Regions from separate parts of the Streptomyces sp. NPDC046977 genome, predicted to be linked through region 1. Evidence: riboswitches for the same ligand, from Rfam matches in the RefSeq annotation. Region 1 holds a riboswitch; each other region holds the start of a gene.
What was found. A riboswitch is a leader RNA that binds a small molecule or an ion and turns the genes downstream of it on or off. The one in region 1 is predicted to bind S-adenosylmethionine.
Positions count from the first base shown of each region.

Region 2: linked by a shared signal. The riboswitch ahead of ABZ883_RS29635 (aminotransferase class V-fold PLP-dependent enzyme) and the one ahead of ABZ883_RS33850 (glutathione S-transferase C-terminal domain-containing protein) in region 1 are both predicted to bind S-adenosylmethionine.
Region 3: linked by a shared signal. The riboswitch ahead of thrC (threonine synthase) and the one ahead of ABZ883_RS33850 (glutathione S-transferase C-terminal domain-containing protein) in region 1 are both predicted to bind S-adenosylmethionine.

Region 1 is NZ_JBEYWO010000029.1:102,358-109,563, reverse strand. It holds gene ABZ883_RS33880 (LLM class flavin-dependent oxidoreductase) at 1-1,035, opposite strand, end outside; gene ABZ883_RS33875 (putative leader peptide) at 1,080-1,283, opposite strand; gene ABZ883_RS33870 (GNAT family N-acetyltransferase) at 1,280-2,023, opposite strand; gene ABZ883_RS33865 (transporter substrate-binding domain-containing protein) at 2,064-3,098, opposite strand; gene ABZ883_RS33860 (amino acid ABC transporter ATP-binding protein) at 3,146-3,922, opposite strand; gene ABZ883_RS33855 (amino acid ABC transporter permease) at 3,919-4,932, opposite strand; SAM riboswitch class IV at 5,542-5,650, shown strand; gene ABZ883_RS33850 (glutathione S-transferase C-terminal domain-containing protein) at 5,892-6,674, shown strand; gene ABZ883_RS33845 (VOC family protein) at 6,889-7,206, shown strand, end outside.
Region 2 is NZ_JBEYWO010000023.1:47,639-54,844, reverse strand. It holds gene ABZ883_RS29645 (cytochrome bc complex cytochrome b subunit) at 1-996, shown strand, start outside; gene trpD (anthranilate phosphoribosyltransferase) at 1,134-2,198, shown strand; SAM riboswitch class IV at 2,338-2,454, shown strand; gene ABZ883_RS29635 (aminotransferase class V-fold PLP-dependent enzyme) at 2,611-3,963, shown strand; gene ABZ883_RS29630 (Lrp/AsnC ligand binding domain-containing protein) at 3,960-4,241, opposite strand; gene ABZ883_RS29625 (rhomboid family intramembrane serine protease) at 4,238-5,017, opposite strand; gene ABZ883_RS29620 (hypothetical protein) at 5,133-5,381, shown strand; gene ABZ883_RS29615 (NYN domain-containing protein) at 5,522-6,874, shown strand; gene ABZ883_RS29610 (NlpC/P60 family protein) at 7,191-7,206, shown strand, end outside.
Region 3 is NZ_JBEYWO010000002.1:298,613-305,818, forward strand. It holds gene ABZ883_RS03900 (helix-turn-helix transcriptional regulator) at 1-74, opposite strand, end outside; gene ABZ883_RS03905 (ATP-binding protein) at 190-582, shown strand; gene ABZ883_RS03910 (hypothetical protein) at 579-995, shown strand; gene ABZ883_RS03915 (CU044_5270 family protein) at 974-1,894, opposite strand; gene ABZ883_RS03920 (RNA polymerase sigma factor) at 1,891-2,499, opposite strand; gene ABZ883_RS03925 (trehalose-6-phosphate synthase) at 2,588-4,048, opposite strand; gene ABZ883_RS03930 (glucosyl-3-phosphoglycerate synthase) at 4,431-5,408, opposite strand; SAM riboswitch class I at 5,577-5,704, shown strand; gene thrC (threonine synthase) at 5,723-7,015, shown strand; gene ABZ883_RS03940 (ubiquitin-like small modifier protein 1) at 7,066-7,206, shown strand, end outside.

The DNA.
Region 1 (7,206 bases):
GATCTTCGCGTCGCTGGTGTACGGGGACCCGGCGAGGCCGTCCAGGCGTTCCCTGCGGGCCCGGGCCGCGGCGGGGTCGTCGTCGAGGAGTACCACGAGGTCGCCGAAGATGTGCAAGGGCTCCCGCCCCCGGCCGGCCGCCTCCTGTTCGGCACGGATCTCCGCGACGACCGCCCGGGCCTGGTCGCCGTCGTGCGGGGTCACGTAGCCGATGTCCGCGGAGCGCGCCACGAGGCGGAACGGCACGGTGCGATGGGCGAGAGCGCTGACGACGGGCTGGCCCTGGGGCGGCCGGGGAGTGATGGAGGGTCCCTTGACGCTGAAGTGCGGGCCCTCGAAGTCGATGTAGTGCAGCTTGCTCGCGTCGATGAAGCGACCGGTGGCGACGTCGCGGATCTCCGCGTCGTCCTCCCAGCTGTCCCAGAGCCGGCGGAGCACTTCGACGTAGTCGGCGGCCTCGTCGAAGAGGTCGGTGAGCAGTGCGTCGACGGCCGGGGTGCCGGGGCCGCCGGTGCCGAGGGCCGGGATCGTGCGCCGGCCGAAGTGCGCGGCCTCGTCGGGCCGTGCCGAGACCTGGACGCGCAGGCCGGCGCGGCCGGAGCTCACGTAGTCCAGCGTGGCGATGGCCTTGGAGAGGTGGAAGGGCTCGGTGTGGGTGGCGACCACGGTCGGGACGAGGCCGATGTGCCGGGTCACGGGGGCGACGCGGGCGGCGACGAGGACGGCGTCGAGGCGGCCGCGTACCTGGTCGGTGCGTGTGTCCGGCTCGGTGGGGTGGGAGGACTGCGGGCCGAGGGAGTCCTCGATCGTCACGAAGTCCAGCAGTCCGCGTTCGGACTCGGTGACGACGTCGTGCCAGTAGCGGGCGGTGAGCAGTTCCCGGGGGCGGGACTCGGGCTCACGCCAGGCGGCCGGGTGCCAGCCGGCACCGTCGAGGGCCACGGCCAGGTGGAGTGGGTTGTCCGGGAGGGAGGACGCGGGGTACGGCGGGGAGAAGTCCGAGGACACGGAGGGAGCCTTCCTGATCGACCACATGTCTCACCGGCCCTCGTCCGGAGGGCCGACGGCGGAGAAGGGGGTCAGGAACTACAGAGGGAGCCGGCGACGCGCTGCAGATCGATGTGCGCCCGGGAGTAGAGATGGACCCGGTGGATCCGGCGGGGTGAGGTGGGGACCGTGGCGGGCACTCGGTTCGCTGTGGGCACGGTCGTCACCTCCGCCGTGTACGGTCCGGGCAGGCGTCGGTGCGCCTGCGGCTCTCCTTTCAGCACAACAGCGCTCATGCCCGGCTCTGTTCCCCCGGAGCGCCCGGAGTGCGGACGATCAGGAACGTCGTGCGGCGGCGCAGAGTGAATCCGATGGACTCGTAGAGCCCGATCGCACCGGAGTTGACGGCCGCAGCGTGCAGGAACGGGGTGTCCCCGCGGTCCCTGATGCCCGCGGCGACGGCCCGTACCAGCCGGGTCGCCAGGCCCCGGCCGCGTCGCGACGGGTGCGTGCAGACGGCGCTGATCTCCGTCCATCCCGGGGTCCGCAGCCGTTCGCCGGCCATGGCGACCAGCCGTCCGTGCTCCCGGATGCCGAGGTAGGCCCCGAGCTCCACGGTCCGGGGAAGGAAGGGGCCCGGCTTGGTCAGGCCGACGAGGTCCAGGATCTCGGGCACGTCGGTGGGGCCGAGGGCTACCGCCTCCGGCGCCGGCTCGGCGCGCAGCGAGGTGTCGACGAGCTGGACGCCTTCGCCGCTCTCGACGAGCTCCCACCCGTCGGGGACCGTGCGCGCCCCGCTGACCGCGACAGCGGCGCCCCGGCCGGCCAGGAGGGCCAGATCCTCCCAGGCCCGCGGATCGGCCGGGTCGGACAGCGCGGTGAACGGGGAGACGTCCGCGGGGTAGCGGGCGGCCAGGCCGACGCGTTCGGCGAACCGGGCGTGCGGACCGGTCAGCGCCGCCCATGCGGGGTTGTCGAGGACGTGCGGTGGCGCGGCCGGGCGCTGGGCGCGGTCCGCGGGGATGCTGAGGGACATGGCTGCCGGATCTCCGTACGGTCGTGCGGCGGACGGGGCGTCAGGAGTTGTCGAGCGGCAGACCGGGCGGATCGACCTCCGAGGTGGCGACGGCCTCGTTGGACAGGTTCCAGGCGGCGAGCCACTTCGCGTACTGGCCGTTCTCGATCAGGTGGTTGATCGCGGCCGCGATCGGCTTCGCGAGGCCGCTGTCCTTCTTCGCGGTCGCGGCGATCAGGCCCTGCAGATTCGCGCCGGCGCCGGAGTACTTGCCCGCGTTGCGGGTGGGGTTCGGCGTGCCGGCGTCCTGGGTGATGTGGTAAGCGATGCCGGGATTGGGGCCGAAGTAGGCGTCGATCTTCTTGCCGCTGAGCGCCAGATAGGTGCTGTTGTTGTCGGGGAAGTACTTGACGGTCAGGTCCTTGCCCTCGCCCTGGAGCTTCTTGCGCCACTCGAGGAGGATCTTCTCCTGATTGGTGCCGGCGCCGACGGCGACCGTCCTGCCCGCGAGGTTCCGGTAGTCGTCCGCGAAGTCCCAGGTGCTGCTCTTCAGGACCTCGAAGGCCAGATTGTCCTGGCGGTAGGAGGCGAACTCGTACTTGCGCTTGCGCTCCTCGGTGTCGGTGACGTTGGAGAACGCCACGTCGACCTTGCCGCTGTCGATGCCGACGAAGAGGTTCTCCCAGGTGGAGTTCTTCACCACGGGCTTGAGCCCGAGGACCGCGGCCACCAGCCGGCCGAGGTCGGGTTCCGCTCCGGTGAGGGTCCGCTGGTCGCTGCCGACGTACGCCAGCGGCGGGAATCCGGCCGGCAGCGCGCCGATGCCGACGACCAGCTCCCCCTTGGCCGCGATCTCCTTGGGCAGACCGGCGCTGATGGATGCCACCTCGGGCACCTTCAGCGTGGTCTCCTGGGCGGCGCCGTTGGACAGGCTGCCGACGGTGACCGTACCGGCGGACGAGGAGCCCGAGCCGGTGGTGACGGACGTACCGCTGTCGTTCCCGCACGCGGCGAGTCCGCCGGTGAGGAGGGCGAGAACGCCGGCGGCCGTGACGGTACGGATGAGTCTGCCGCGAGGGCGGGGAAGGGTGTGCATGACCGTCCTTGGTCGTGGGTCGCAAGTGGGCGGGAAGAAGCCGCGGATCAGAGCACCTTGCTCAGGAACTCACGGGTCCGCTCGTGTTCGGGGTGGTTCAGCACCTGTTCGGGCGGGCCCTGTTCGACGATCCGTCCGTTGTCGAGGAAGACGATCCGGTCCGCGACCTCGCGGGCGAAGCCGATCTCGTGCGTCACGACCAGGAGGGTGGTGCCGCCGGTGGCCAGGTCCTTGATGACGGACAGCACCTCGCCGACCAGCTCGGGGTCCAGCGCGGACGTGGGCTCGTCGAAGAGGATGACGCCGGGACGGAGCGCCAGGGCCCGGGCGATGGCCACCCGCTGCTGCTGCCCGCCCGACAACTGCCTGGGGTACGCGTCGGCCTTGTCGGCGAGCCCCACCCGGCCGAGCAGGGTGCGGGCCAGTTCGCGGGCCTGCGGCCTGCGCAGCCTTCCGGTCGCCACGGGGGCGGCGGCCACGTTGTCCACCACGGTCAGATGCGGGAAGAGGTTGAAGTTCTGGAAGACGAAGCCGATCCGGCTGCGCTGGGTGAGGATGACCCGCTCGCTCAGCTCCCGGAGCCGCTCGCCGTGCCTGCGGACGCCGATCAGCTCGCCGTTCAGGCTGACGTGGCCGATCTCGGGCTTCTCCAGATGGTTGATCACACGCAGCAGGGTGGACTTTCCGGAGCCGGAGGGCCCCAGGACGACAGTGACCTCTCCCGGACGCACCGTCAGACTGACCCCGTCCAGCACCTGGTGGGCGCCGTACCACTTGTGGACGTCGTGGACCTCGACCGCGGCCGGCCGGATGTCGGTGCTCATGGAGTGGCCCCCGTCCGGATCCGGGCCGGCAGGTGGCGGAGCGCGGCACGGAGTTTCTGCACGGGAGTCGCGGGAACGATGCGCAGAGCGCCGCGCGAGTAGTACCGCTCGACGTAGAACTGGACGACGGAGACGACGCTGGTGAGGATCACGTACCAGACGGTGGCTACCAGCAGCAGCGGCACGATGTCGCCCGGGTAGGTGCTGCCCATGCTCTGCACCGAGCCGAAGAGGTCGAGCAGCGAGACGTAGAAGACCAGCGAGGTCCCCTTGATCAGGCCGATCAGCTGGTTGACGTAGGTGGGGACGACGGACCGCAGCGCCTGGGGAAGGACGATCCTGGCGAACTGGTAGCGCTGGGGCAGACCGAGCGCCGCGGCCGCCTCGTGCTGGCCCTGGTCCACCGAGAGGATGCCGGCGCGCACCACTTCCGAGGCGTAGGCCGCTTCGTTGAGGCTCAGCCCGATGACGGCGACCACCATGTCGGTGGCGAGCCTGGACTCGTCGAAGGTGAGGAAGGCCGGGCCGAAGGGCACGCCGAGGCTCAACGTACGGTACAGAGCGCTGAAGTTGTACAGGAACAGCAGCACGACGATCAGCGGGACCGACCGGAACAACCAGGTGTAGGTCCAGCTGACGGCCCGCAGTACGGGACTGCCGGAGAGCCTGGCCAGCGCCAGCACGATGCCTCCGAGAAGACCGAGCACCGCGCTGTACGCCGCCACCTCCAAGGTGATGAGCAGTCCGTCGAGGATCACCGGGCGCACGAACCAGTACCCGAAGCGGTCCCATTGGAAGAAGGGGTTGCTCAGCAGGCCGTGCCCGATCTGGGCGGCCAGGACGAGCACGACCGCCGTGGCGATCCACCGGCCGGGGCGGCGCAGGGGCAGCACCCGCTGCTCCGCCGGCGGTCGCGGTGCGGGACCACGCACGTCACCGGGCTCTTTCGCGGGCGCCCGGGCCGGGGGCGCCGAGCGGTCGGACACAGCGGTGCCAGGGGGTTCACTCATCGGGGACTCCAGCGGACGGGTGCACCCGGTCGCGCAGGCGACGGCCGACCGCAGGGCGAACGACACCTCGGCGGTACGGAGTGCACGGGGAGACGAGCGGAACGGGGCAGAACAGGCGGGCACACCCACCGCGTCAGCGGGAGGTGCCGGCGTTCAGGGAGTGGTCGTCAGCCTTGACAGCGCGCGCGACAGGGCGCGGAACACAGGCGACACAGGGCACTGCTGACGCGGGCCAGACCGACGGGCCGCTGCGTGTACGCCGGGACGAGGCCGTGGCGCCGCCACGCTGCCGTCCCCGGGGTCGCGTACATCGCGTCACCGCCACCGTTCCGCCCCGCTCGGGGCCTCGCGCCTGCCGAAAAGTCGTCGGGACAGCCCGGACAACCTTCCGCCTGGGAGGCGTTGGCGCGGCCGGCCTGAGCCTGCCGCCGACGTCCGGGACCGTTCTGCGGCGTAAGTTAGACACGGGCCGAAGAGAATGTCAACGACGCTGTCTCGCATGCCGGATGCCGCGGTGAGACGCCCCTCGCCTTCTTGACGCGCCGCGTCCGGCGGCCCAACACTGGTGCCGACGGTCACGATTGTCAGCGCCCGTGGTGCCGTGTCGCGGCTCCCACGGGTCATCGGCCCCGGCCCGCTGACCGGCAACCCTCACATCGCGGTGGGGTGCCCCGGGTGACGACCGGGTGCCGCCGGCGCGGCGGGACAAGCGCGGTCCCGCGTCACGCGGGCCCCGAGCCGGGGAGGCGGACATGTCCAGAGCACGGTCCGCGCTGCTCACCCGCCGGCTGCACATCGACTTCCTGCGTGTCTGCAGCGCGTTCGGCACGACCGGCTGACCTCGGCGAGTCCTCACGCAGTACCGACTCAGGGGCCGGGTGCGAGCACGCACCGGCCGTCAGCCGTCCCGCCCGCCGCTGCCCGAGGGCAACCGGGGGCCGCCACGCCCTGGAGAGCGCATGCCCGAGACGACGATCTCACGTGATCCCGGTTCCCCCGCGTCCTGTACCGCGCTGCCCCGCACGCCCCGTCCGGACCGCTTCCGCAGCCGGATCGGTGCCGACGCCGCCGGCGGCTTCTACCCGGCTCCGCGCCGCTACGAGCTGTTCCTTTCGGCGCGAGGCCCGCAATCGCGGCGGGTCGCCGTCACCCTCGACCTCCTCGGCCTCCGGGACACCGTCTTCACAACGGTCGTTCCGGCGGCGCCGCACGAAGCGGCCGCGCCCGCGGCGTTGCGCGCGGCGTACGAGGCCACCTGGCACGGCTACGACGGACCGCTGACCGTACCCGCCCTGTGCGACCGGTGGACCGGACGAGTCGTCAGCAACCACACCCCGGACATCCTCCGCGACCTCGCGGGCCGCCTCGGGGACGCGGCACGCCTGTGTCCCCTGGACCTTGCGACCGAGATCGGGACCGTTCGGGACCTGGTGGAGCAGGACATCGCGCGCCCGGCGGAAGAGGCGGCCACGGCAGCACCGGCCGACCGTGCCAAGGCCCTGGAACAACTGCTCACCGCGCTCAACCTGCTGGACCGCCGACTGGCATGCGCACCGGGCCCCTACGCCCTGGGCGAGCGGCTGACCGCGGCGGACGTCGACCTGTGGGTCGCCCTGTCGGACCTCCCGGACGGCGTGCTCTCCCCGTACCGGCACCTCGCGGCCTACGTCCGCCGCCTCCCACGGCAGTACGCGGCTTTCGGGTTTCCCCGGCCGGAGGAACGTACAACCCAGGGAGGCTGATGCCGCTCCCGAAGCACCTTCCGGACGGGCACCACTAGGGTGCTGGGTTCACGAGACCGCCAATGTCCCACGGGAGATCCACGATGCCGAACCCCATGGGGTCGACGTACGCCACCGTCCGACCGCGGGCGAAAGCCGCCGAGGGAGCGGGCAGCAGGGCCACCGGTCCGGCCGTGGTGTTCAAGCCGGTTGAGCCCGCCCCGGCGGTGGCGGCATGACCCGGCCGGCGGGCGGGATGCTGCACCACGTCGAGATCTGGGTGCCCGACCTGGAGCGGGCCGTCGCCTCCATGGGCTGGCTGCTGGAAGCCCTGGGATACACGCTTTTCCAGAGCTGGGACGAGGGCCGCAGTTGGCGGCTCGGAGCGACCTACCTGGTATTCGAGGAGTCCCCCGCCCTGACCGCCGTCCGGCACGACCGGTGCCGGCCCGGACTGAACCATCTGGCGTTCCACGTCGAAGACCACCACACCGTGGAGAATCTGGCCTCCGAGGCAACGCGGCACGGCTGGAGCCTGTTGTTTCCCGACCGC
Region 2 (7,206 bases), on a different contig from region 1:
TTCTACACGATCCACGTGCTGCTGATCCCCGGCATCATGGCGGGCCTGCTGGTGGCCCACCTGATCCTGGTCTTCTACCACAAGCACACGCAGTTCCCCGGTCCCGGCAAGACCGAGAAGAACGTGGTCGGCATGCCGCTGCTGCCGGTCTACACCGCGAAGGCGGGCGGCTTCTTCTTCCTGGTCTTCGGTGTCATCGCGGCCATGTCCGCGCTGGTGTCCGTCAACCCGGTCTGGGCGTACGGCCCCTACCGGCCGGACCAGGTGTCGACCGACGCCCAGCCCGACTGGTACATGGGCTTCTCCGAGGGCCTGATCCGCATCATGCCGGGCTGGGAGATCAGCCTGTGGGGCCACACCCTCGTCCTGGGTGTCTTCATCCCGCTGGTGATCTTCCCCATGGTCCTGGGCTTCATGGGCGTCTACCCGTTCCTGGAGTCGTGGGTCACCGGTGACAAGCGCGAGCACCACCTGCTCGACCGCCCGCGCAACCGCCCGGTCCGCACCGGCATCGGCGCGGCCTGGATCAGCCTCTACCTGATCCTGCTGGTCGGTGGCGGCAACGACCTCTTCGCCACCCGCTTCCACCTGTCGATCAACGCGATCACCTGGGTGGTCCGGATCTCCTTCTTCGTGCTGCCGGTGCTGGTCTTTTTCATCACGAAGCGGATCTGCCTGGGCCTGCAGCGGCGCGACCGCGACAAGGTGCTGCACGGCCGCGAGACCGGCATCATCAAGCGGCTGCCGCACGGCGAGTTCATCGAGATCCACGAACCGCTCGACCAGGCCAAGCTGTTCACGCTCACCTCGCACGAGCAGCCGGCCCCGCTGGCCATCGGCCCGGCGACGGACGAGAACGGCGTGGAGAAGAAGGTCGGCCCCATCACGCGAGTGCGCGCGATGCTGTCGCGCGGCTACTACGGCGAGGGAACCCAGATCCCCAAGCCGTCGGCCGAGGAGTACGAGGAGATCACGAGCGGCCACGGCCACCACTGATCCCACCAGCTGTGCCACCGGGCGGGGCCCTGCCCGTCGGAGTCCATCCGACGGACGGGGCCCTTTCCCGTTCCCCCGCGCCGATAGGCTGGGGCCGAAGGTATCCATTGCACGTCAGACCACCCGGAGTGTGGACCATGAGCGCTGTGAACCCCGCTGGAGGCGACACCGCGGCGGATCGCTCCTGGCCCGGGATCCTGGGAGCTCTGCTGGCGGGACAGGACCTGAGCACCGCGGAGACGGCCTGGGCGATGGACCGCATCATGAGCGGCGGGGCCTCCGACGCCCAGATCGCCGGCTTCATGGTGGCCCTGCGGGCCAAGGGCGAGACCGTGGACGAGGTCAGCGGGCTCGTCGAGGCGATGTACGCGCACGCGCAGCCGCTGGACATCCCCGGTCCCGCCGTGGACATCGTGGGCACCGGCGGCGACCGGGCCAGGACCGTCAACATCTCGACGATGTCCGCCATCGTCATCGCCGGGACCGGGACCAAGGTCGTCAAGCACGGCAACCGCGCGGCCAGCAGCGCCAGCGGGGCCTCCGACGTCCTGGAGAAGCTGGGCATCAACCTGGACCTGTCGCCCCTGCGCGTCGCCCAGGTGGCCGAGGAGACCGGCATCACCTTCTGCTTCGCGGCCAAGTTCCACCCCGCGATGCGCTACGTCGCCTCGGCGCGGCGCGACCTGGGGGTCCCCACCTCCTTCAACATCCTCGGCCCGCTGACCAATCCGGCCCGGGTCGGGGCCTCGGCGGTCGGCTGCTTCGACACCCGGATGGCCGGTCTGATCGCGGGGGTGCTGGCCCGGCGCGGCTCCTCCGCGCTGGTCTTCCGCGGCGACGACGGACTGGACGAGCTGACGGTCACGTCCACCTCCCAGGTGTGGATGGTGCGCGACGGGGCGGTGGAACAGATCCCGTTCGACCCGCGCGACGTCGGCATCGAGCTGGTCCCGATCGAGGCGCTGCGCGGCGCCGACGCGGCCTACAACGCCGATGTGGCGCGCCGGCTGCTGGCGGGGGAGACCGGGCCCGTGCGGGACGCCGTCCTGCTGAACTCCGCCGCCGCGCTGGTGGCGCTGGAGCCCGCGGAAGGCCCGCTGGTGGACCGGATCGCCGCCGGAATGGCCCGGGCGGCGGAGTCCATCGACTCGGGCACGGCCGCCAAGACCCTGGAACGGTGGGCGGCGGCCACCAACGCGTAGGGCGTTCACGTGGAAGGGCCGGGGCCGGGTGCCCCGGCCCTTTTGTGTTCCCGCCGTGGCGCAGGGCCGAGTGGTGCGGGATGTCCGGGATGCGGACCGCGGCTTGCGGCGCCGCCGGTCTGTGGCAGGATGCTGCGCAGGTCACGAGTGACAGCGACACGGCCCCGGCCCGCTGTCCGGCAACCCTCCTTCCGTGGCGGGGTGCCCCGGGTGATGACCAGGCCGCAGGCAGCGAGGTCTGCGGCAAGCGCGGTCATGAGGAGTTCTTCCGTGAGCAAGCGAATGCGCTAGGGCCGAAGGCCCCTTTCCACCCTCCCCGGGCGTGCCCGCTGCGCGGCGGCCCGGTGTTCCGAGGGCTTTCCCGTCAACCCTGACGCACTGTCGCTTTACCCTGCCCACAGGAGATTTCGCCATGCCCGTGCACCCTGCCGCGCCCGCGCCCGTCCGTGCCACCACCCCGCTGCCCGTCCTGGGCCGTGACGTCCTCGTCCCGCTCGTCACCGGCGGCGAGGTCGCCTACGCCGCCCTCGACTACGCGGCGAGCGCGCCCGCGCTGCAGCGCGTCTGGGACGACGTGGCCGCCTACGCGCCCTACTACGGCAGCGTGCACCGGGGCGCGGGGTACCTGTCGCAGCTGTCCACGGACCTGTTCGAGCAAAGCCGCGTCGAGGTGGCCGCGTTCCTCGGCTGCCGGGCCGACGACCAGGTGGTCTTCACCCGCTCGACCACCGACTCGCTCAATCTGCTGGCGGCCGTCGTGCCGGACGGCACCCGGGTCTTCGTTTTCGAGACCGAGCACCACGCCTCCCTGCTGCCCTGGCGGGACGGTGACGTCACCTACCTGAGCGCGCCCCGGACCCCCGCGGACGCGGTGGCCCTGCTGGAGCGCGCGCTGGCCGCGCGCGAGCCGGGGGGCCCGGTGCTGGTCTGTGTGACCGGTGCGTCCAATGTGACCGGTGAGCTCTGGCCGGTGCGCGAGCTGGCGGCGGCGGCCCACGCGCACGGCGCGCGCATCGTCCTCGACGCGGCGCAGCTCGCGCCGCACCACCCCGTCGACGTGGCCGAGCTCGACGTGGACTGGGTCGCCTTCTCCGGGCACAAGCTCTACGCGCCCTTCGGCTCCGGGGTGCTGGCCGGCCGCGCCGACTGGCTCCGCGAGGCCGAGCCGTACCTCGCGGGCGGCGGTGCCTCCCGCCGTGTCGCCCGCCGCGCGGACGGCGGCGTGGAGGTGGACTGGCACACCACCGAGGCCCGCCACGAGGCCGGTTCGCCCAACGTCATCGGCGTCTACGCCATCGCGTCCGCATGCCGGGCCCTGCGCGAGGCGGGCTTCGACGGCCTCGTCGAGCGCGAGCAGGCGCTGGTCGCCCGCGTGCGCGAAGGGCTCGCGGGGATCGAGCAGGTGCGGGTGCTGTCCCTGTTCGGGGAGGACGCCCCCCGGGTGGGCGTCCTGTCCTTCGTGGTCGACGGCTGGAACAGCTCCCACTTCGCCGCCGCGCTGTCCGCCGAGTACGGCATCGGCGTCCGCGACGGGCTGTTCTGCGCCCATCCCCTCGTGCGCACCCTGCTGGGCGACCACACGGAACCGGGCGACTGCGGGGGCGACACCACCCTGAACGCCGTCCGTGTCTCCTTCGGCGCGGGCACCCCCGACGAGCACGTCGAGCGCTTCCTCACCGCGGTCGCCGCCCTCGTCACCGACGGCGCCCGGTGGCGCTACCGCACCGAGAACGGCCGCTGCGTCCCCGCGGAGGGCGGGTTCTAGGAGTCGAGGCCGATGGCGAAGGCGGCTTCGAGGTCGTGCTGCGAGTACGTGCGGAAGGCCACGTGCGTGTCGGTGGCCTCGACGCCGGGGATCTTGCTGATCCGGCCGGGGATGACGTCCGCGAGCTGGTCGTGCTGGGCCACCCGGACCATGGCGACCAGGTCGTACGTGCCGGTCACGGAGTAGACCTCGCTGACGCTCTCCAGCGCCGCGATGGACTGCGCGATCTCGGGGATCCGGTCGACACTGGTCTTGATGAGCACGATCGCGGTGATCACGGCTGTAGGTCTCCTTCGGTCGCCCTGGTGGCGGGCTCCAGCTTAGGCCTTGCCCGGTAGCAGCCCCATGCGCACAGGAAGCCGAAGAGGAAGCCGGTGATGTGCGCCAGGTACGCCACGCCCGGCCCGGACTGCTGGGCCTGCCCGGCCAGCGACTGGAGCACGAACCAGAAGACCAGCACCATCCACGCGGGGAAGCGCAGCGGCAGGAAGAAGAGGAAGGGGAAGAGGCTGGTCACCCGCGCCCGGGGATAGAGGTACAGGTACGCGCCGAGGACGCCGGAGATGGCGCCGGACGCGCCGACCAGCGCCTGGGTGGAGGTGGTGTGCGCCAGGGCCCAGCCGTAGGTGGCCAGATAGCCGCACACCACGTAGAAGACGAGGTAGCGCAGCCGGCCCATGCGGTTCTCGACGTTGTCGCCGAAGACGTAGAAGAACAGCATGTTGCCCAGCAGGTGCACCCAACTCCCGTGCACGAACAGGGCCGTGAGCACCGAGACGAAGGGCGACCGCCCGATGTCGCCCGGCGGGGGGCAGCCGGTCGGCATCACGACCGAGGCGGGGGCGACGCGCCCGTGCCAGAGTTCCGCGGGAATGACACCCCACCGGGCGAAGTACGAGGCCTGCGCGCACGCGAGCTCGTGGCCGGTGCCGTAGACGGGGTTGAGCCCGGAGGCCGGGCCGATGAGGAAGACCGCCACGCACAGCCCGATCAGGGCGTACGTCACCAAGGGTCTGCGGCGGACAGGGTTCTCGTCGTACACCGGGATGACCATGGATCGATCATGACGGACCGGGTTCAACCGGCACAGGACGCCTCGCCGCAGCGCCGGATCCCGCCGAGGCCGTAGGGTGACCGGAACGCAAACGCGCGACCTAGGAGCAGATCCGATGACGGTTCCCCTGCCGACCGCCACGACCCGGTGGCGCTGCACTCTCTGCGGAAACCTGACCCGGTTCGACGTGACGCGCTCCAGCAGGGTCGTCGAGTACGTGCATCTCGACCTCGCCGGGGAACCCTCGGTGGAGGAGCGCGAGGTGCTGAGCGAGACCGTCGAGTCGGTGCGCTGCCGCTGGTGCAACGCGGTGGACCGGGTGGAGCTGGTGGACCGTCCCGACGCGGCGGCTGCGCAGGCCTGACCGCCGCCGGGGACAATGGAGGGGCGCGGCGCGACCTGAGGGGTCGAGGGTGGCCGGGGAGGCGCCGAAGAACTGGACAGGAGTGACTGGTGGACCGGACCGGTGGTAACCCGGGCCACGGCGACGAGGCGGCCGGGCCCGTGGCTCCGGCTGCCCCGGACGGCTCGGCCGCGCCCGAGGCACTCGACCGGCCGCTGCCGGAGGGCGTGCGCCACCGCGTGGTCTCGCTGGCGGCCGACGCCTTCGGCGGGCTGACCCTGGGCGAGCTGCCCGCGGTGCTGCGCCCGTATGCCCGGTTCACCCCGAGTCGCCGCGCCAAGTTCGCGGCCACCGCCATGGCCAGTGCCCTGGAGAGCGATCCCGCGTTCCGTCAGCGGGTCGCGGGGCGGCTGCGCGAGGCGGAGCCCGATCTGTGCGAGGCGCTGGACGCCGGCACCCCACCGCCGGCCGTGGACCCGCTCGACGTGGCCGCGGCCGCCTATCTGCTGCGGCCCGCGGGCTGGGCGAAGCTGGTCGCCGCCGCGGGCGAGGAGGCGCAGCGCGCCAGCGCGGAGCGGGCCGGCGAGGAAGTGCTGCGCGAACTGCGGCAGCTGAAGAGCGAACTCGACGAGGTGCGGGCGCACGCCCGTACCGAGGCCGTCCGGGCCCGCTCCGACCTCGACGCGGCCCGCAAGGAGACGGAGTCGCTGCAACGCAAACTCCGCAGCGCCGGCAGCGATGTGAAGCGTGCCGAGGCGGCGCTGCGCAAGGTCGAGGCCGAGCTGGACGAGACGCGTTCGGCCGCGGCGGCGGACAAGGCGGCCGCGGACGGCGAGGCGCGCCGGCTGCGGGCCCGGCTGGCCGAGGCGGAGTCGGCGGTCGAGGCCGGCCGCCGCGCGGCGCGCGAGGGGCGCACCGTGGAGGAGATGCGGCTGCGGCTGCTGCTCGACACCGTGCTGGACGCCGCGTCCGGACTGCGCCGCGAGTTGGCGCTGCCGCCGCGCGACACCCTGGGTGTGCGTCCGGCCGACACGGTGGACGCGGTGGCGCCGGGGGCGATCAGCCCGAAGGACATCGCGCGCCGCGCCCTGTCGGAGGACGACCCCGCGCTGCTGGACCAGTTGCTCGCGCTGCCGCAGGCCCATCTGGTCATCGACGGCTACAACGTGACGAAGACCGGTTATCCCGCCCTGCCGTTGGAGAAGCAGCGGCTGCGGCTGCTGGGCGGTCTGGCGGTGCTGGCGGCGCAGAGCGGCGCGGAGGTCACCTGCGTCTTCGACGGCGCGGACCTGGACGCCCCGGTGCTGCTCGCCCCGCCGCGCGGGGTGCGGGTGCTGTTCAGCAAGGCCGGTGAGACGGCCGACGAGTTGATCCGGCGTCTGGTTCGGGCGGAACCTCCCGGTCGTCCGATTGTGGTGGTTTCGTCCGATCGTGAGGTCGCGGACGGGGTGGCCCGCGCCGGCGCCCGCCCGGTCGCATCCACCTTGTTGCTCAAGCGACTTGCCCGGGTGTGACCTGGAGCACATCGTGGGGCGTGTGGGGCGGTTTTTCGGAGCTCTGCGTCAACTCGCCATCACTGCGCGTGTGATGTGTGTAAAGAAAACGCGAGTGAATGACTTTTTTCCTTCAGAGATTTGATCCGATCACAAGATGGTCACTAGGGTCAGGCCTCGAACCTCTGCGCAGTCGATCACCCAATCAGGGTGGCAGCGGAGGTCCCGCCGATCCGAAGTGGCGTGCGTACGACGGGGGACGCCGACACTCGGGGCCGGGGAACCGCGGTTCCCGATGCACGCGGCAGGCGGCTGGAGGAAGAAGGAGCTCGCCCGAGTGGCGTCCCACCGTC
Region 3 (7,206 bases), on a different contig from region 1:
GCCTCCCGCAGCGACCGCGCGACCGAGCCGAACATCCGCATGCTGGCCGAGCCCTCGCCCTTCGTCGCGGACACGGCACCACCTCCCCGATACACAGCGCGTACACACCGGCCCGGCCGCCCCGACACAGCTGACCCGGGGTCAGGTCGTCCCTGGTCAGGCTAGCCACGGCACGGAACCGTTGACCCCATGACGCAGGAATCCCCACCCGGAACGGCGATGCGCGTCGTCGCCGAGCCCGCCCGCATCGCCGCCGTGCGCACCGCCGTGCGCGAACAGCTCCGCGCCTGGGGCCGCGAGGACCTCGCGAACGCCGCCGCGCTGTGCGTCACCGAGATACTCGCCAACGTCCACCGCCACGCGGGCTCCCCCGAATGCGAACTGACCCTGCACGACCTCGCCGACGAGGGAGTGCGGGCCACGGTCAGCGACCGCTCGCACCGGCTGCCCGTCCCCGCCCCGCTGCCGCTCGACTGGTCGGCCGAACGCGGGCGCGGCATGCACCTGATCGCGACGGCCGCCCACCGCTGGGGCGCCCGCCCGACCCCCACCGGCAAGCAGGTCTGGGTGGTGCTGCGGTGAGGCCCGCCACCTGGGCCTGGCTCGACGACACCGCCTTCGGGCCGGTGGCCTTCCTGCTGCTGGCCCACCCGCGCGGGCACGGCGCGGCCGGGCTCGCCGCGCTGCTCGGCCTGACCGAACCGGGGCGGCGCCTGCCCGACCTGGGCGAACGCGTCACCGTGCCCGGCCCCGGCCGGGCGGTCGTGCACGGCGAAGCGGGCGGCTGCCTGCTCGAAGCCGCCGTCGGGGAGCGGTGGTCCGCGTTCGTGGCGGACGGCGGCCCGGTCGCCCTCGTCGTCGGCCTCGAACCGCTTGCCCGCCGCGCCCCGCTCGCGGAGGTGGAGCACTACCTCGCCACCGGAGCGCTGACCGCCCGCATCCGGCTGGGCATCAGCCGGCGGCGGGCGGCCGCTCAGCCGTGCACAGGGGGCTGACCGGCCCGGTCGGCGATCCCCACCTCGATCACCGCGGTCCGCGTCGTCCCCAGGAACGCCAGCGAGGACGGGTCGAAGACCCACGTCGTGTCGCGCCGCGACCCGAAGAACGTCAGGCCCACCCCGCGGCGGCCCGCGCCGTCCGCCGTGTGGTTCACGACCACCATGCCGGGCAGCAGGGAGGCGGCCCGGTACAGCGCGGAGTTCAGGCTGGGGACGAGGAGGGAGTCCGGCAGCATCGCGCCGATCGACTCGAAGACCGCCTCCTCATGGGTCGGCCCCTGGCCCGTGGTCCGCGCGTACAGCGCGCGCAGCAGCGCGGCCGGATCGGTGGGCAGGGCCGTGAGCTCGCGGTAGGTGGTGCCGTTCGGGTCGGCGTCCAGGCTCATGTCGATGTGGCCGGTGGCACCGCCGTCCGCGGGGATCGCGCGGATACGGGCCAGGCCCTTGCGGCGGCCGTCCACGGCGTGCCAGTCCTCGCGTTGGGCGAGGGTGTCGCCGGCCGGCAGGAAGTCGGCGAAGTACCGCTTGGCGCCCCGGACTTCGGTGTAGACGTACTGGTCGTCGCGGACCGCGGCGGCCGGGCGCGAGTCCGCCGCCAGCGCGATCCGGGCGAGCAGCACCTCGGCCCGGTGCCGCTGGGCCGCGCTGACGGCGGGGCCGTCGTCGAGGATCCCGCCGGCCTCGACGCCGGCCAGGACGGCGAGCGCCAGTGCCGCGGGGACACCCGTCGTGAGCAGCCGGTGCCGTATCCGGGAGCGCAGCGGCCGCGGAGCCGGCTTCGCGTCCCGGGCGATCTCGCGCAGCAGGTGCTCCTTGAGCACCCGCTCGCGGGCCGGCGGGAGGACCGGGTCGCCCGGCGGGGGCAGCAGTTCCACCAGTTCGGCGTGCTCGTTCACCGGGGCTCCCTCCCGACCTGCTTCTCCGGCGCCGGACGCCGCCCCGCGGCGGCCCGGCCCCGCGCCAGCTCGTCCTCCGTCAGCTTCCGCAGCCGCTCCCGGGCCCGGAACAGCCGCGAGCGGACCGTGCCGACCTTGATGCCCAGCGCCTCGGCCGCCGCCACAGAGTCCAGCCCCGCCCACACGCACAGCGCGAACACCTCGCGTTCCGGCCGCCGCAACTGCTCCAGCGCCCGGCGGGCGGCACCGAGCTGTTCGGCGTCCGCGAGCCGGTCCGCGAGCTCGTCCGCGAAGTCCGGCACCGCGTCGCGCAGCGGCAGCCGCGCCAGCGCGCCCTGATGACGCCGGGCGGCACGGGCCGTGTTGCGCATGACGTTCGTCGCGATGCCCAGCAGCCACGGCTGGAGGCTGTCACCGTCCACGCGCACCCGCTCGCGCGTCCGCCACGCCTCCAGGAACGTCAGCGACACGATGTCCTCGGCCGTCGCCCAGTTGCCCAGCACCCGCACGGCGTGCCGGTGCACCACGCCCGCGTGGTCGTCGAAGAGCTGCGCGAACGCGGCCGGGTCCCCGGCCCGCACCCGGGCTCGCAGTGAAAGCTCCACGTCAGTTCCTGTCCGGCCGCCGCCCCGCGTCGCGGTGACGTGTGTCACCCAGGAGAACGTACCGCCCGCCCCGGTGGCTCAACGCGGGTCAGTCAAGAGCGTGCAGCTGGTCCAGGAACCACCGCTGCGGCGGCAGCGCGGTGGCCGCCGCCACCAGGCGCTTGGTCGCCTCGGCGCGCTCCCCGTGGGAGAGCGAGAGGGCCTGGTGCAGCGCACGGGCGGTGGCCAGGATGTCGTAGGGGTTCACCACGAAGGCGTCGTCGCCCAGCTCCTCGTAGGCGCCCGCCTCGCGCGACAGCACCAGGGCGACACCGTCGTCGGCGACGACCGGGATCTCCTTGGCCACCAGGTTCATGCCGTCGCGGATCGGGTTGACCAGCGCCACGTCGGCCAGCCGGTACGCCGCCAGCGAGCGCGCGAAGTCGTCCTTGACGTGCAGGATCACCGGCTCCCAGCCCGGGGTGCCGAACTCCTCGTTGATCTCCTCGGCCAGATCGGAGACCTCGTCGGTGTACTCGCGGTAGATCGCCAGGTCGTGCCGCGACGGATAGGCGAACGCGATGTGCACCACGCGGCCCAGCCACTCGGGACGGTCGCGCAGCAACTGCGCGTACGCCAGCAGGCCGCGCACGATGTTCTTCGACAGCTCGGTGCGGTCCACCCGCACGACGACCTTCCGGTCCGGGCCGCCCACCGCCTCCCGGAGCACCGCCAGGCGCTCCTCCACGTCCGGCCGGTGCGCCCGCTCCCGCAGGAACTCCGCGTCCGCCCCCAGCCCGTGCACCCCGATCCGGGTGGTGCGGCCCTGGTGGGTCACCGACAGCGCGTCCCCGTCCCGGCTCACGGACGCGCCCAGCACATCGGCACAGCACGCGGCGAACGCCTCCGCCCAGCGCCGGGTCAGGAACGCCGCCCGGTCCGCGCCCAGGATGCCGCTCAGCACCTCGGCCGCCACGTCGTCCGGCAGCAGCCGGAAGTAGTCCGGCGGCGCCCACGGCGTGTGCGAGAAATGGCCGATCCGCAGGTCGGGGCGGCGCGAGCGGAGCATCTGCGGCACCAGCGTCAGGTGGTAGTCCTGCACCAGGACGGCCGCGCCCTCCCCGGCCTCCTCCGCCAGCGCGTCGGCGAACGCGCTGTTGTACGCCACGTACGCCGCCCACTGCTCACGGAAGTCCTCGTCGAAGACGGGCTCCAGCGGCGTCTGGAACAGCAGATGGTGGACGAACCACAGCACGGAGTTCGCGATCCCGTTGTACGCGGACGCGAAAGTGTCCGCCGGGATGTCCAGCATGCGCACCCGCTGGTCGCCGGTGTCCTCCGCGGCCAGCCGCCCGCTCCCGTCCGCGGTCCGCAGCACGGCCGCGCGGTCGCCGTCACCGAGCGCGGCGCACACCCACACGGCGTCCGTGTCCGGCCCGATCGCGCTCAGTCCCGACACGAGACCGCCGCCTCCGCGCCGCGACTCCAGCGTCCCGTCCTCCCGGAGGCTGTACGAGACGGGCCCGCGATTGGACGCCACCAGAACCCGCGCGCCATGCGATGCGACCATGCCGCCAGCCTAGCCACGCATCCCCACCCGCAAACGTGTGCGCTACGCCACCCGAGCGTCCCCAGGGCCGCAAGGCCCTGCGCCCCCCTCAGGGGCGCGGGGAACTGCGCGCCCAGCCACGACGCACCGGCACGAAGCACACAACGCTCACCCCTCAGGGGCGCGGGGAACTGCGCGCTCAGCCACATCCCACCGGCACAGTGGGCACGACGCCCACCCCCTCAGGGGCGCGGGGAACTGCGCGCCCAGCCACATCCCACCGGCACAGTGGGCACGACGCCCACCTCCTCAGGGGCGCGGGGAACTGCGCGCTCAGCCACGACGCACGGGCACGAAGCACACAACGCTCACCCCCCAGGCGCGCGGGGCGAAGCCCCGAGCCTCAGGCGACCTCACGCCCCCGCACATACTCGGGCACCGTCATCATGGGCGGCCGCTCCTCCGTCGTGACCTCATGCACCCGCGGAGCGAACCCCTCCGCGGTCCGCTCGAACTGCGTGAGGACGGGCCGCACCAGATGCCCCCGCGCCAGCCGCGTCTGCGCCGTGCGATAAATCGTCGCGGCCATGCGACCCAGCGCCTGCCCGTCCTGGTGCCGATGGTGCCGTACGCCGACGTCGACCTGCGCGAGCGCGTCGAGCCCGACCGCGTTGAGCGCGTCGATGAGCAGCCCCAGTTCGACGCCGTACCCCACGGGAAACGGCAGCCGCTCCAGCAGGGACCGCCGCGCCGCGTACTCGCCGCCGAGGGGCTGCACGAAGCCCGCGAGCTGCGGCCAGTGCAGATTGAGCAGGGGCCGGGCGACCAGTTCCGTGACGCGTCCGCCGCCCGTCGGCTCCACCGTGCCGCCGGCCTCCAGGGGCCGGTCGTACATCGCCTTGACCAGCTGGACGTCCGGCTCCGTGAGCAGCGGCCCGACGATCCCGGAGACGAAGCGCGCGTCGAATTCGCGCAGGTCGGCGTCGATGAAGCAGACGATCTCGCCGCGCGTCGCGAGCAGTGAGCGCCACAGCACCTCGCCCTTGCCGGGTACGGCCGGCAGCCGCGGCAGGATCGCGTCGCGGTGGACGACGGTCGCGCCCGCCTCCGCGGCGACCGCGGCGGTCCCGTCCGTGGACCCCGAGTCCAGGACGACGAGCTCGTCGACCAGCGGCACGGCCCCGGGCGCGTCGGACATCAGCGCGCGGCGGATCTCCGTGACGATCGCCCCGACCGTGGCCTCCTCGTCGAGCGCGGGCAGCACCACGCTCACCGTCCCGTGCGGGCCCGCGGCCCGCTTCGCGGCGAGGAGCTGGCTCAGCGGCCGGCGCTCGGCGGTCCAGGACCGCCGCCGCAGCCAGCCGGCTACCTCGTCCAGCACTGCGTTGCTCCGTTTCTGCCCCTCTTCGGCCTGTCTCGAAGGACGGACGGGCTGTGACCAGGTTCGAGGTCGTCGGTTACAGTCGTGAACACGAGGCATGACCATCGTATGTCCGCGGTGATCGCGCCTCGCACGACAAATGCCCGGGCCCCGCGCCCGGTGCCATACCGCTCATCCAGAGGGGCAGAGGGAACGGCCCGTTGAAGCCCCGGCAACCCTCCCGCCGACCGCGAGGTCCAGGTGGGGAAGGTGCCAATTCCGTCTCGCGGCGAGATGCGCCGCGAGGAAGATGAGGAGAAAGGGCCTCGCCTGACATGGCTGCGCAGACTGCTGTCACCGACGTCGCGTCCACGGATTCCCCCTTCGGACCCGCTTCCGCACTGTCCTGCCGGGAGTGCGGCGAACGCTTCCCACTGAGCCCGATCTTCGCGTGCGAGGTCTGTTTCGGGCCGCTCGAAGTGGCCTACGACCTTCCCGCCGGCGATCCCGAGACGCTCCGCAAGCGCATCGAGTCCGGTCCGAACAACATCTGGCGCTACGCGCCGCTGCTGCCCGTCCCCGCCGACGTGGCCACCAAGCCCAATCTGAACCCCGGCTTCACCAAGCTCGTCAAGGCCGACAACCTCGCCCGTGAACTGGGCGTCACCGGCGGCCTGCACATCAAGGACGACTCCGGCAACCCCACGCACTCCTTCAAGGACCGTGTGGTCGCCATCGCCCTGGAGGCCGCCCGCACCTTCGGCCTGACCACGCTGTCCTGCTCCTCCACCGGCAACCTCGCGGGCGCGGTGGGCGCCGCGGCGGCCCGCGCCGGCTTCCGGTCCTGCGTCTTCATCCCGCACGACCTGGAGGAGGGCAAGGTCGTCATGGCCGCCGTCTACGGCGGCGAACTGGTCGGCATCGAGGGCAACTACGACGACGTCAACCGCTTCTGCAGCGAGCTGATCGGCGACCCGATCGGCGAGGGCTGGGGCTTCGTCAACGTCAACCTCCGCCCGTACTACGGGGAGGGCTCCAAGACGCTCGCGTACGAGATCTGCGAGCAGCTCGGCTGGCGGCTGCCGGACAACCTCGTCATCCCGATCGCCTCGGGCTCGCAGCTGACGAAGATCGACAAGGGGCTCCAGGAGCTGATCAAACTCGGCCTGGTCGAGGACAAGCCGTACCGCATCTACGGCGCCCAGGCCGAGGGGTGCTCCCCGGTGTCCACCGCCTTCAAGGCCGGGCAGGACGTCGTGCGCCCGCAGAAGCCGAACACCATCGCCAAGTCGCTCGCCATCGGCAACCCGGCGGACGGCCCCTACGTGCTGGACATCGCCCGGCGCACCGGCGGCGCGGTCGAGGACGTCACCGACGAGCAGATCGTGGACGCCATCAAGCTGCTCGCCCGCACCGAGGGCATCTTCGCGGAGACGGCGGGCGGCGTGACCGTCGGTGTCCTGAAGAAGCTGATCGAGAGCGGGCAGTTGGACCCGGCCGGCGAGACGGTCGTGCTCAACACCGGTGACGGGCTCAAGACCCTGGACGCCGTCGCCGCGACCTCCCGGCCCACCGCCACCATCCGCCCGAGCCTCGACGCGTTCCGCGCCGCCGGCCTGGCCGGCTGACCCCGGCCGCCGATCGCCGTCCGTCCCGATACGAAGGTGAAGCCCGCATCATGAGCGCGAACGTCCGCATCCCCACCATCCTCCGCCCCTACACCGGCGGCCGGGCCGAGGTCCCCGCCGAGGGCGGCACGCTGGCCGAGGTCATCGCGTCGCTGGAGAACAACCACCCCGGCATCGCGGCCCGTGTCCTG